Regions from separate parts of the Paenibacillus sp. FSL R7-0189 genome, predicted to be linked through region 2. Evidence: riboswitches for the same ligand, from Rfam matches in the RefSeq annotation. Region 2 holds a riboswitch; the other holds the start of a gene.

Region 1 (6,091 bases), 630 kb from region 2:
TTCATATCCTAAGAAATCTTGCTTAAGCTCTTTATCTATACTGAAACTTAACGTGTTCGTTCTAGCCGTGGTGTTAGGTGTGATATTAACCTTAATGGCCAGATTTTTATCCGCTATTCCAGTTCCCTCATAATTAATCACCGAGTTATTTAAATACCATAACTTTTGCGGTGCCGGATACTTGGCTACTTTCGCTTTTGTCTCAGGATTCACAGTGAAGCCATGTCTGGCAAAATAGCTGCTTAAATCTAATCCCAGTACTTCGGAGGAGAACTCCACCAAATACTGCTGCTTGGAATTGTCACCGTTGGGAAGGGTGACCTTCCGCTCCCGATATAGCTTGGTCAGCTCTGTCCAGTATCCCGGATGTGCCAGCTCCAGCTGCCAATAGGCTCCGAGTTGTGCAAATAAGCCCTGCTGATTCATAACCACTTTATTTTCTTCGAGGACATATTTATAGATATCTGATTCATACGGTATACGATTATCTATCGAATTCGCCGCGACAGACATAAACATAGACACCATATTATTAGTTACTTCGCCATATTCCCGTTCACCCATAGCCAAGCGATGCCCAATTTCGTGATTCAGTCCCCAGCCCGGATAAGCTTTGTTAAAATCACCTAACATGGTTCCTACTGTTCCAAGTTGGATCCCTGTATGATCTCCCGCTGCATACATCGCACCATAAGGCTGCATCAATCGAATATTCTCACGAATTAGCTTGGCATCATGAATCTCACTACTGCCATCCAAGCCATAGAAGGTAAAAATGCTTTTCATCCAGGTGTCATACCCAGTTACGGTATCCAGCGGGTTATTTCCTTGCGTAATAAATTTGTTGTACGCTTCAGTCGCAGTTCCTGTAAAAATAACATGATCGCTGGCCATTTCTACCACATCGATAAGTTTGCGATCTTGAACATTTGGATGAGCCGCTTTATCTTCGTCTAATCTTTGTTTGTATGTGGTTAAGAAGGTTCTGAATTGTTCTGGATCCGTGGTCTTGGTCATAAAAGGAATCTTTTCTAAACCTTCGAAGCGGATCAGTGGCGCCTTCCCTTGCTCCTCAGCTGTATAGGGATTTACGATATAAACGGTTCCGCCCTTAGTTACATCATGAGCATAAGCACTAGTCGTTGCAATTTCAGGTACAGTTATAGTGTTCTTGCCCGCACGCAATTGTACGCCCCTAGCCCAACTATTCCAAGCTCCCTCTTGTTGAGAAAAGATCAAAGAAGGCAACTTATCACCCGAAGCAGCATCCACATAAACATTGATGGTCTCGCCAGGCATTGCCGCAAGTCCTGTAGGCTGGTTGTTCGTGCCGAAGCCTATTCTCAGGTTTTGCTGAGCATGTTTTTTCATATCTCCACGCTGCTCCGCCTCTATGATGGTACCTTCGATTTGAACCTCGCCATTAACCAGCTTCTTAGCTAGTTCCAATGAATCTTTAAGGATTGGATAGAGCGGATGTACTTTTGTCGCTTCCTCCAATTCATTGATTTTTGCAACGTTATTATAAGCAGACACAACCGCACTCATCGTTCCATCTGTGAAAATACCATTTACAGCTTCGCTTACTTTATCTTCTGTATAAAATCTAAATTCAGCCGCAAAAGGTCTGTTAATATTAGCTTTTGTGAACTTAAATTTTAATCTTTTAAACTTCGTCGGTTCGAATTTAAATTCCAGAAAATCATTGGTACTAATCGCGGTTCCGCTAGATACAAGTTGGAAGGTCTCTCCTTTACTCGTCTCTGATGCATAGATTTCAAAAGCCTCTGGGAATCCTTTGCGGTTATCTCTAGCCAAAAAAGCCACTCTGTCCAGCACTTCCGCTTGCGCTAGTTCAAACACGACTTCATTCGTGAAGCTTGCATCATTGTTTTTGTTCGTTTCCCAATGCGTAGTGGGCTGGTCATCCAGCATATATTCAGGCTTCGTACCTGGGTAGCTTCCACCGTTCACCGTTACTTTTGATACGTTTGCATTTGGCATTCTATAAGCTTGGCTATAGGCATTTTCATAGGCTGTACCATACCCTTTTAGCTTCGAAACCTTGGCTGCCGTTGCATCTACCTGATGGTTCTCCAAAAGGATCTTTGCATTCTCTATCTCTTCTTTAAACTGCGTATACAGTGGATGTGCCTGCACTTCATTCTCTAAAGCTGTTAATTTCTCTGTCGTATTAAAGGCAGCACTAACTTGGCTCAAGGTATCATCTGTAAATAAATTTTTCATTTTAGCAGAGACACTATCCTCTTTATAAAAAGAAAACTCAGCCGCACTCGCCCAATCTTGGTTGGCTTTTTTGAAGACAAATTTAAATCTCTTAAAAGCCGTAGGTGCGAACTGAATCTCCACTACATCACCGGTTGAGCCTTTATATTCTCCAGAAGACACGAGTGTGAAATCGCCTGCATCTGTAGTGGAGCCATAGATATCAAATTCTTGAGCAAAACCTTTACCTTTAGCACCAGATTGCCTAGCGGCGTAGACCATTCTATTTAATTCAGTGGACTCATTGAAAACAAACACAACCTCATTCGTAAACGTTGAACTATTCGGTTTGCCAGTCTCCCAATGCGTGCTCATATCCCCATCCATAGCCTTAGCTATAGGTGAGCCTGAGTAGTTGCCACCGTTATTTGTGATGGTTTTAATATTTGCTGGATTCATTCTAAAAACCTCATTATAGGCATTTAGAACATCCTTGCCGTACAGCTCAAACGGAATAACCGAAGCGTTGCTTAATAAGTTGACCTTACTTTGCGCGACTGTTTTTGTTACATTTACCTTGCTTGCCTCACTTGCTAAAGCATAACCTGCCTCACTCGAAAAACTGGCCAACATGGCCGCCGATGTAGCGATCGCAATCATTTTCTTCATCTCTTCTTACCCCCAGATGTCATATGAATCTCTCCAGTGCCCAAAAATGGGCACAAAAAAAACTACCCCAAAAGAGTAGCTTGATTGCGTATAAAGTCGCCTAAAAATTAAGACTTAATTTTTATTAAACCTTAACAAGCATAAACGCCTTCGGCGTCCTTATAAGGACGGTAAGCGTTTAAGCGAGAAATATAAGATATTAAGTATAGGTGTATAACTTATACTTTCTTATATTTTAACAAAAAGCGTTACACACTCTTTGGCAGCTGGCTGACAATAGTTATGATAACCTTAGTCCCTATAGCTTTGCGTCCCTACATTTCCATAGGTTTGCCTATGAAGTTTCGAATACATTCAAAGAGTAACATAAGCCTAGATCTGATCGCATGATTAATTGGTATGAAATGAGTATAGGTAATTGCAATTAGTTTTTCTCATGTGATAGATATTATTTATCGACTATCCCGGAAGAGAATGGGATCCTTTAGGACTGGAGGTCTAATTAACTCCCCGATCCGAACAAACGCCGGAACCAATTCCACACATCGCCCGTGATGGGAATTAATCCGAAACCATGTTCGCCAACTGCGATTACACCATATGCCCATTGTCCGATAGCTATGGCACCCCCAGCGATCCTGCCTATCGCTATCGCACCAAACGCCGTATCCCCTATGGCGATGGCCCCCAACGCTTTTTCCGCGATTGCGATCGCTCCTACAGCCACTCCTGCAATCGCAATCGCTCCCACTGCGAAGCCAAGCCAGCTAAGTGCTATTGCTCCAATCGCTAACCACATTCCCAGTGATATTGCTCCTAAGGAAAGTACGCCCACGCTTATCGCACCTATGGAAATCAATCCGACAGCTACATCTCCAATAGCGATTAAACCAACAGCTGTCTTTACACGGGGTTTACTTCCATGACCATACTTTTGACCTGAGTATCGCCCTAAATTACTACGAATACTGATGACCGGAAATGAGGGAGAAGGCCATTGATAATCAATTTCTCGTCCATCAAAGCCCCTAGAATCCGCCCAGCGCGTTACAAATTGATGCCATTTCATATCCATCCCGTCCCCCTTTTCAAATTACCTAAATTATACAACCCCGGGGGTTGGCTGTACTCAGACTCTGACCTGAAATTCATCTCATCCTCTGGACCGATATATACTCATTAGGATTACTGTTTGGGAATAGGATCAGGCTTTCCAAATAAATATCCCTGAAACAACTGATAACCACTCTGCTTAAGCCATTCAAAGTCCTCTCTAAACTCCACACCTTCTGCTAAAGGAACAGATTGGATTTCTAAAGCCTTTTCTAAAAATTGTTTAGCTATTTTCTGTTTGTTCGGATCACTGGACACGCCTTGAACATATTTCATATCTAACTTCATGTAATGAGGTTTAAGCTCCAATAACATCTCGATTGTGCTGAAGCCTTCCCCAACATCATCTAAAGCGTATTCAAATCCCCGGTCCTTGTAATATGTCAAAATAGCTTTCAAATGAGCGAGATCATCCACTTTCTCCGTTTCAACAACTTCAAAGACAAAAAGAGAGGGATCGACACCTAATTGATTAGCCAATTCAACCGTTGATCTTAAGCAGAACTCTGGAGCGTAAATTGATGTAGGGATAAAATTAATAAACGTTTTTTTATTTAAGGGCGCAGCATATTTTACGGCAGTCATTCTACATAACCGGTCTAAAGCATATAAACGCCCACGATTCCGTGCTGCCGCAAAGATCTCATTAGGATAGATAAGGGATCCATCTTCTTTTTTAAATCTCGATAAAAGCTCGTATGCAAAAATCTCTTCCCTTACGTTCACAATCGGTTGGAAGTAACAAGTAACAAGACCCTTAGTGATAACCTCATCAATCCACTTCATATCCATTACAGTAGACATCTCGGATAGAGGTCTCCATGCTTGGTCATCTATACGAAATTCAATTTTCCCGGACTCCATATGATCGTTACAGAAATCTAGAAGATCTCGCGCTTCAGCTTCCTTAATCGTAATCACATTTTCTTCTACCTTATGTATCGTATTACTTCTACTCAAGTGATGAATAACCTTAGGTAAAACCCTAAGATTAAGCTCACCATGAGGCTTGATTTGAAAATTCAGCTCTCTTACTACACAATGATTACAAGCCATATTCATAACCCCTTTAATAATCGATTCTCTGAAAAAGATCCCGGAACGGCTCTTCTCAATCGAAATCCGTATACTCCAGTAAATATGTCGCGTCTAACACGGTGATCTGCTGATGTTGAATCTCAATAATCTTTTGCTCTTGCAGATCTTTAAGCACAAGGGTAGCCGTCTCCCTTAACGTTCCGATCATATCCGCGAACTGCTGATGGGTCAATCGAAGATCAATCCTCTGTTTGCCTTGCTCCTCTACTCCAAATCTTTGGTATAGTCTTCTCAGCGTAAATATCGCACGCGCTCTCGCATCATGAAATTTCATTTCATGTAATAACCGATTCGATAAAAATAAACGGTCCATTTGCAGCAGCATCAATTGCTCCTTAATCAACGGGTAATCGGCAAGCATCTGCTTAAAAAGCTCATGTTTAATCTCAAATAATACAGTATCATTCATAGCCACCGCAGACAGCACTCTTATATTGGAGGGATGGATCACTTCCAGATCGCCAAAGAAATCGCCTTTTCCAAAAAGATCTACGGTATGCTCTTTCCCTTTCGTGGTAGCGTACACCCTTATAATCCCCGAATAGATAATGTAGGCATAATCCCCCGGATCTGATTCTGCAAACACCATGGTCCCCTTAGAATATGCCTTATAAGTGAATAATCCTGAGACCGCCTCGATCTTCTCCGAGGGTAAACCTTGAAAAAAGCGAGTGCCAGTCCAAAAAGAAGCTTCCATCTCATTATTCCTTTCTAACAGATTCCATAGTTTTGTATGCCAACATACTGATAATAAATCATCATCCTGTTATATTCTATCGTAACGTTGTCACATAGGCTTGATGCCAATACAAATTACAAAGGAGATCCATTCATGAAATATAATTTTGACGGAAAAGGACTTATTGAAACGCCAGATGTCGTGTTTGAGAGCAATCCGCTACTAGAACTGAGCATGTACAACAATCATATTAAAGAGATTCCCGATCAGCTCTTCCTTCATGACGAATTAGAGGTACTTAATTAT
Region 2 (6,091 bases):
ACAATAACTACAAGTACGCAATCATATTTTCCAAGGAGGAATCACATTGTTGAAAGCGTTACCTTTAAACAAGCGCGGGATTCCCGCAAGCCGCATTGCTTTAGGCTGCATGGGACTAGGCGGTGACTGGGACCATGAGCCGATTACTGCGGAGAATGTTAAACAAGGGCATGAAGCGGTCGATGCCGCACTTTCCATCGGCATCAACATGTTTGATCATGCAGATATTTACACTCGTGGCAAGGCGGAGAAGGTATTCGGTCAGATTTTTAAGGATCGTCCAGGACTACGTGAAGAAATTATAATTCAATCTAAATGTGGAATTAAGCTAATGGAGCCTGGGGACAGCACTAATACGTTTGATTTCTCTGGCCAACATATTCTGAACAGCGTGGATGGAATATTGTCACGACTTGGGACCGAATACATTGATATTCTTCTATTGCATAGACCCGATCCCTTAATGGATCCTGAGGAAGTAGCCTCCGCATTACATCAACTGAAGGCCGCTGGTAAGGTTCGCCATTTCGGGGTTTCCAATATGAGCGCCGCTCAGATCAAGCTGCTGCAGACTTATTGCGATGAACCTTTTATCGTAAACCAGCTGCATATGAGCTTGGCTAAGATCAGCTGGGTGGATGCTGGAATCAGTGTAAATCGTGAACCCTGGAAGGATATTATCTTTCCTGAGGGAACCCTTGAACATTGTCGAATGGAGAACATTCAGCTTCAAGCCTGGGGACCACTCGCCCAAGGTCTATTTAGCGGGCGTTCATTAGAGGATCAACCGGAGAATATCGTCCAAACAGCAGCTATGGTCCAACAGCTTGCAGATGAAAAAGGAACAACACCCGAAGCTATTGTATTGGCTTGGCTAATGACACATCCAGCTGCCATTCAGCCTGTTATTGGAACTGTGAATCCGAAGCGTATTACTGCCTGTGCCGATGCGGACAAGCTGGAGCTTAGCCGTAAGGAATGGTACGACCTGTATGTTAGTTCACGTGGTTCAAAACTTCCGTAACATATACATTTATATTCTCAACTTCATTACTCCACTTATACCCGGCTCGCGTTTTTACTGCGAGCCGGGTATTTTTATGCGAATCACCCTAATAGATCGTTCTTTATTGCGAATATATTTAGTAATCGAGCGATAAATAGAGTTATTCAGAGATAAATTATCATTTTTGTTCTTTATAGAGTACAAATGCGCGTTATTGGCAGTTTTCTTTTTGTTTTATTCCATGTATGATTCATTACAGAAGTTGTTCTTAATAAAGAACGATAATAACGAACCAAAGAAACAGACATTGAGGGGAGGTATTCCTCTGAGACCCAGATCAGCAAGGAGAAGACCTAGAAGAAACAGGAAAATTGGTTTACGTATACTGCAATCAGGAATGGCTGTCTCCGTCTTATTTCTATATACCTCGCAGCAAGTTGGTGGTACCTATGGAGGCTTTGGAGCTGCTGCGCAAACCACTAGCACGATTAGCTTTTGCGAAGTATTTCCGAATTCGATCAAGGCACTGCTTACAGAGTTCAAAGAGCATGTTAATCGAGCGCTCACTTTAAAAGAATCACTACAACCCTTTTCCTCATCAGCTAACTACTCGGACGTTTCGGGAATAGAAGGGATGTCGCTGGAAGAGCTTGATGTCGCTGCACAAGAGATTTCTTCGCAAATAGCGGCGCTTCAATCCCAAATAGATAGCGTTAACGAGCAACTGGCGGCTAACAGCCAAATTTGGAATCAAATCCACAATGAGCTAAGTGCAGCAGCAGCCTTACTCTTCCAGATAGGAGGATATATGACTTCTCTAGATTCAAACTGTCTAGAAATCAAGGATGAGCAATTTTTCAGAGATTTACAAAGCAGCCTGAATCAAAGCGGTGTGATCTCGGAATCCTTGAATGCTTCCTTAAATGGAGTTATTAGTTACCTAACCTCCATACACGATGTCGGTCTTCCATTCGCTTCGGTAGTTACCAGTGATGTTTATGGACAACTTGAATTACGCGAAGGAGAGTTCCCACAGCCACTGCCATTCCTGATTACCTTCACTCAACCAGATGGCGTGATCTCTAGCGACCTCACCTCCACTTATGAAGCTCTAAATACCGAATTGACTAACCTTAAAGAATCGGCAACCTCAGGTATCACTACCCTTCAAGATAAACTCCAAATGATCAGTCAGACTCGCGAGCAAAAACTAGAAGAGCTTGAAAAAGCTCGGCTAGAAGAAGAGCAAGCAAAGAAAGAAGAAGAAGCGAAGAAGGAAGAAGAACGTTTGGCTGAGGAGAAAAAGCAACAAGAAGCCGAGGATAAAGCGAAAGCTGAGGCAACCCCTCCAACGTCAGGTGAAGCTGCTCCGGAAGCCCCAAATAAAGAACAACCTGAAGCCCCAGCCACTGACCCGGTTAAGCCGGAAATTGGCGAAGAGCTCACAATTCCAAAAGATGTTCCTCAGCAAGAGGCTCCACAAGAGACGGCAAAGGCGGAAGACAGTACGACTACCCCGCCGGTAGCAACCCAAGCTCCTTCGGACCCTCAACCTGAGAAAGGTGGAGAATAAGATGCGAATTAAAAAAATTATCAATAATACCTTATCGAGCTTAATGCTTGTGATCTTTATTCTGCTGGTGGCAGCCGTAGTGTTATCCAAGGCCTCCGGTGGTGAACCTGCTTTCTTCGGATATGAGATCAAAACCGTACTCTCAGGATCGATGGAACCAGGAATTCAGACAGGCTCAATTGTCGCATTAAAACCCGGAGGGGATATGAATCGTTTCAAACCAGGCGATGTCATCACCTTTAGGAACGAAGATAATCTGCTCATTACTCACCGGATTGTAGAAGCGACCGTCAATAACGCTACTGGTGAAGCTGTTTATCGCACTAAAGGCGATAACAACGACGCACCCGACATGAACCCTACCAGTTCTGCGAATGTTGTAGCTCAGTATACCGGGGTCACTGTACCCTATGTCGGTTACGCTATGAATTTCGCGGTTTCCAAAGCTGGAAGTGTAGTCCTCATGATCGTGCCTGGCTTGATGCTTCTGCTCTATGCTCTGTATACCTCTTGGAAGGCTGTAGCTGCATTAGAAAAGAAAAATGCTGCCCTACTGCCAGCCTCACCGCCCCCAACAGAAACACAGCCCTAAGTTGATTGTCCACTTCCGCTTACGAACCGGAAGATACAATATATAAATTTTATAAAAAATTCAAACACAAATTTGAGGAGGAATTTTATTATGGGTATCAAGAAAACATTGGGTCTTGGCGTAGCATCTGCAGCACTGGGTTTATCATTAATCGGCGGAGGAACCTTCGCATACTTTAGCGACACTGCGCAAAGCACAGCTACATTCGCAGCGGGTACACTCGATCTGAACTCCGACCCTTCTGTCATCGTTAATATTCCTAACCTGAAACCAGGTGATACTGTAACTAAATCCTTCAAATTGAAAAACGATGGTTCGCTCGATATCGGATCTATCATTCTGAATACATCGACTCAAATCACGGATGCTAAAGGAGATAACTACCTGGATTTAGCCGAGTTCATTAAAGTTAAATTCCTTAGAAATAATGATAAAGGAGTACCTATCGTCTCTCCTGAAAATGTAGTTTATGAGACTACACTTGCTGCTTTAAAAAGTCAGCATCCGGATCTCGTAAAAAATACAGGTTGGGATCAACTCTTTACCGAAGCATCCGGTATTAAAGCCGGTACCAATGACAGCTTCTCCGTCCAATTCGAATTTGTGGAAAATAACCAAGATCAAAATATTTTCCAAGGCGATAGCTTAACACTGACTTGGGATTTCGTAGCTAAACAAGGTGCGAAAAAAGACTACTAAGATCAATAAAGTAATTTAATAAAATACTCGAAGAGCAGCAGATCCTGAATCCGGCCACGGATAAGCAGATTGCTGCTCTTCTCTTTACAATAAACTTTGTCCGATTTATTGATATTTGCTATACTAATAACAAAAATTACGGAGGGGCGTCAGCATAGTGCCACAGAATATGGGCCAACGTATCCAGCAGCTCCGCCTAGACAAGGGTTTCTCCCTATCTGAGCTTGCGGACAGAGCAGATGTGGCTAAGTCGTATCTTAGCAACGTGGAGAGAAACATCCAATCCAATCCATCCATCCAGTTTATCGAAAAGATCGCTGACGCGCTTCAGGTATCCATTCATGCCCTACTCTATGGAGAACCAAATGATGCAGAGGAATCACATTTAGATTCGGAATGGTTCCGATTGGTGCAGGAAGCTATGGACTCAGGCATTAGCAAACGCGAATTCAAAGAATTTCTGGACTATCAGAAATGGAAGCTCGATCAAAAGGATTAATACTTCCTACTAATCTGGTACGATCCTCTCTTCTACTAAATCATATCGAAAAAGGACACAGCGAAGAACCGCTGTGCCCTTTTTCGATATGTAACCCCTCTAATGTATTACTGCACGATCTGCACAGTTTTCTCATGAAAGAACTGGCGGATTTCATCTGCCTTAATGCCAGCCTTCTTAGCTGCTAATAATAAATGTACCCACTCTTGATCCAGATCAATAAACTGCTGTTCTCTGTTGCTACCCTGGTTGGACTTTTCCAAAAAATCTCCCCCTAAGATTTTACGTCCCCAGGCAATCCGGCTGTCATAGTATCTCTACCTTAGACCCGCGACTTTGTGCCCCTGCCTTTCGGCAAGTTTACCTTTTACTGGACCCTTTTCACGAAAGGATCTGCTTAAAAAACTATAAAATTACTATCTGCAATAACATTATACAAAAAGAAAGCGGAAAAGTGTGTCGATTCCTGGTTACTTTCTATTTTAAAAACGAAAAATAAAAGATTTTTTTTCAAAGATCTTGTCCGATTATCACGATACTCGTCCGTTACATAAAATAAATTGTACTAGCAAAATAAATATTTACTGACCTAATAGTTAAAAATAAGGATAATAGAATCATTTTAATAGGCCTTTAGAATGGGTAATGAGAAGAAACACCCTTCTTTTCATTAGAACAAGCTAACCTATACCATTTTGCGAACGTATTGGACGAAAGAATGAATTGATTACAGTGGCTGAAAGTAGCACAATAAGATGAGAAATGAAACCGCAATCATCACAGCTCCAGTAAGCGTTGACACAAAATGTCACGTATGGAGTTCATCCGTTAAGGAGGATGTATTCATGGCAGCCAAAGAGCCCTATAACGAATCCATTTGGAGTAAGTATTACGGACCCAATTTAGGCTACATTCAAGAAAGATATGAACAGTTTGTGAAAGATCCCTCCACCGTAGAAAATAATTATCGCGAGCTTTTTACAAATTCGGGACCCCCTCCCCTAACTCCGGATAGCGAACCGGCTCCTCAGCCGCGCATCTCGGGAGACACCGAATGGCTTAGAAAAGCAGTAAGAGCTTCCAAGCTAATCGCCAATATTCGTATATATGGCCATATGGCCGCTGAAATTGATCCGCTGGTACGCGATCAGAATCCCATGGCAAAATATCTTGAGCCTGAAACCTATGGGCTGACCCGCGAAGACCTGATTGCACTGCCTGCCACGCTTATATGGGAAAATGCGCCGAATGATGTGCATACCGGGTGGGATGCCGTGCAACGTATGCGTCAGGCATACACCAAGACTATCGCCTATGAATTCGGGCATGTGCATGAAGAAAAAGAACTGCAATGGCTAAATAGACAGGCAGAATCCACCAGCTCACCAGCACCCCTAAATAATACAGAACGCAAAGAGCTCCTGAACCGCCTGATTCAGGTAGAGCAATTTGAAACCTTCCTCCACAAGACTTTTGTAGGTCAGAAGCGTTTCAGTCTTGAAGGCAATGATGCTCTTGTGCCGATGTTAGACGAAATCGTACGCGCTGCTGCACATGACGGTGCAGAGCATATTTTGATGGGCATGGCGCATCGCGGTCGCCTCAACGTTCTTGCACATATTTTGGGCAAACCTTATGATATCATATTTTCAGAGTTTCATCATTCTCCGAACAAGGAGCTTTTCCCTTCCGAAGGCTCCACAGGCATTAACTATGGCTGGA

What was found. A riboswitch is a leader RNA that binds a small molecule or an ion and turns the genes downstream of it on or off. The one in region 2 is predicted to bind cyclic di-GMP.
Region 1: linked by a shared signal. The riboswitch ahead of MKY63_RS11330 (NPCBM/NEW2 domain-containing protein) and the one ahead of MKY63_RS08550 (anti-repressor SinI family protein) in region 2 are both predicted to bind cyclic di-GMP.

What each region holds. Positions count from the first base shown of each region.
Region 1 covers NZ_CP150223.1:2,614,298-2,620,388, reverse strand. The annotation lists gene MKY63_RS11330 (NPCBM/NEW2 domain-containing protein) at 1-2,895, opposite strand, end outside; cyclic di-GMP riboswitch class I at 3,154-3,240, opposite strand; gene MKY63_RS11325 (hypothetical protein) at 3,398-3,964, opposite strand; gene MKY63_RS11320 (EAL domain-containing protein) at 4,081-5,064, opposite strand; gene MKY63_RS11315 (Crp/Fnr family transcriptional regulator) at 5,120-5,803, opposite strand; gene MKY63_RS11310 (leucine-rich repeat domain-containing protein) at 5,939-6,091, shown strand, end outside.
Region 2 covers NZ_CP150223.1:1,985,201-1,991,291, forward strand. The annotation lists gene MKY63_RS08525 (aldo/keto reductase) at 50-1,024, shown strand; gene MKY63_RS08530 (hypothetical protein) at 1,404-2,579, shown strand; gene MKY63_RS08535 (signal peptidase I) at 2,581-3,171, shown strand; gene MKY63_RS08540 (TasA family protein) at 3,262-3,870, shown strand; gene MKY63_RS08545 (helix-turn-helix domain-containing protein) at 4,040-4,369, shown strand; gene MKY63_RS08550 (anti-repressor SinI family protein) at 4,477-4,632, opposite strand; cyclic di-GMP riboswitch class I at 4,660-4,744, opposite strand; gene MKY63_RS08555 (2-oxoglutarate dehydrogenase E1 component) at 5,215-6,091, shown strand, end outside.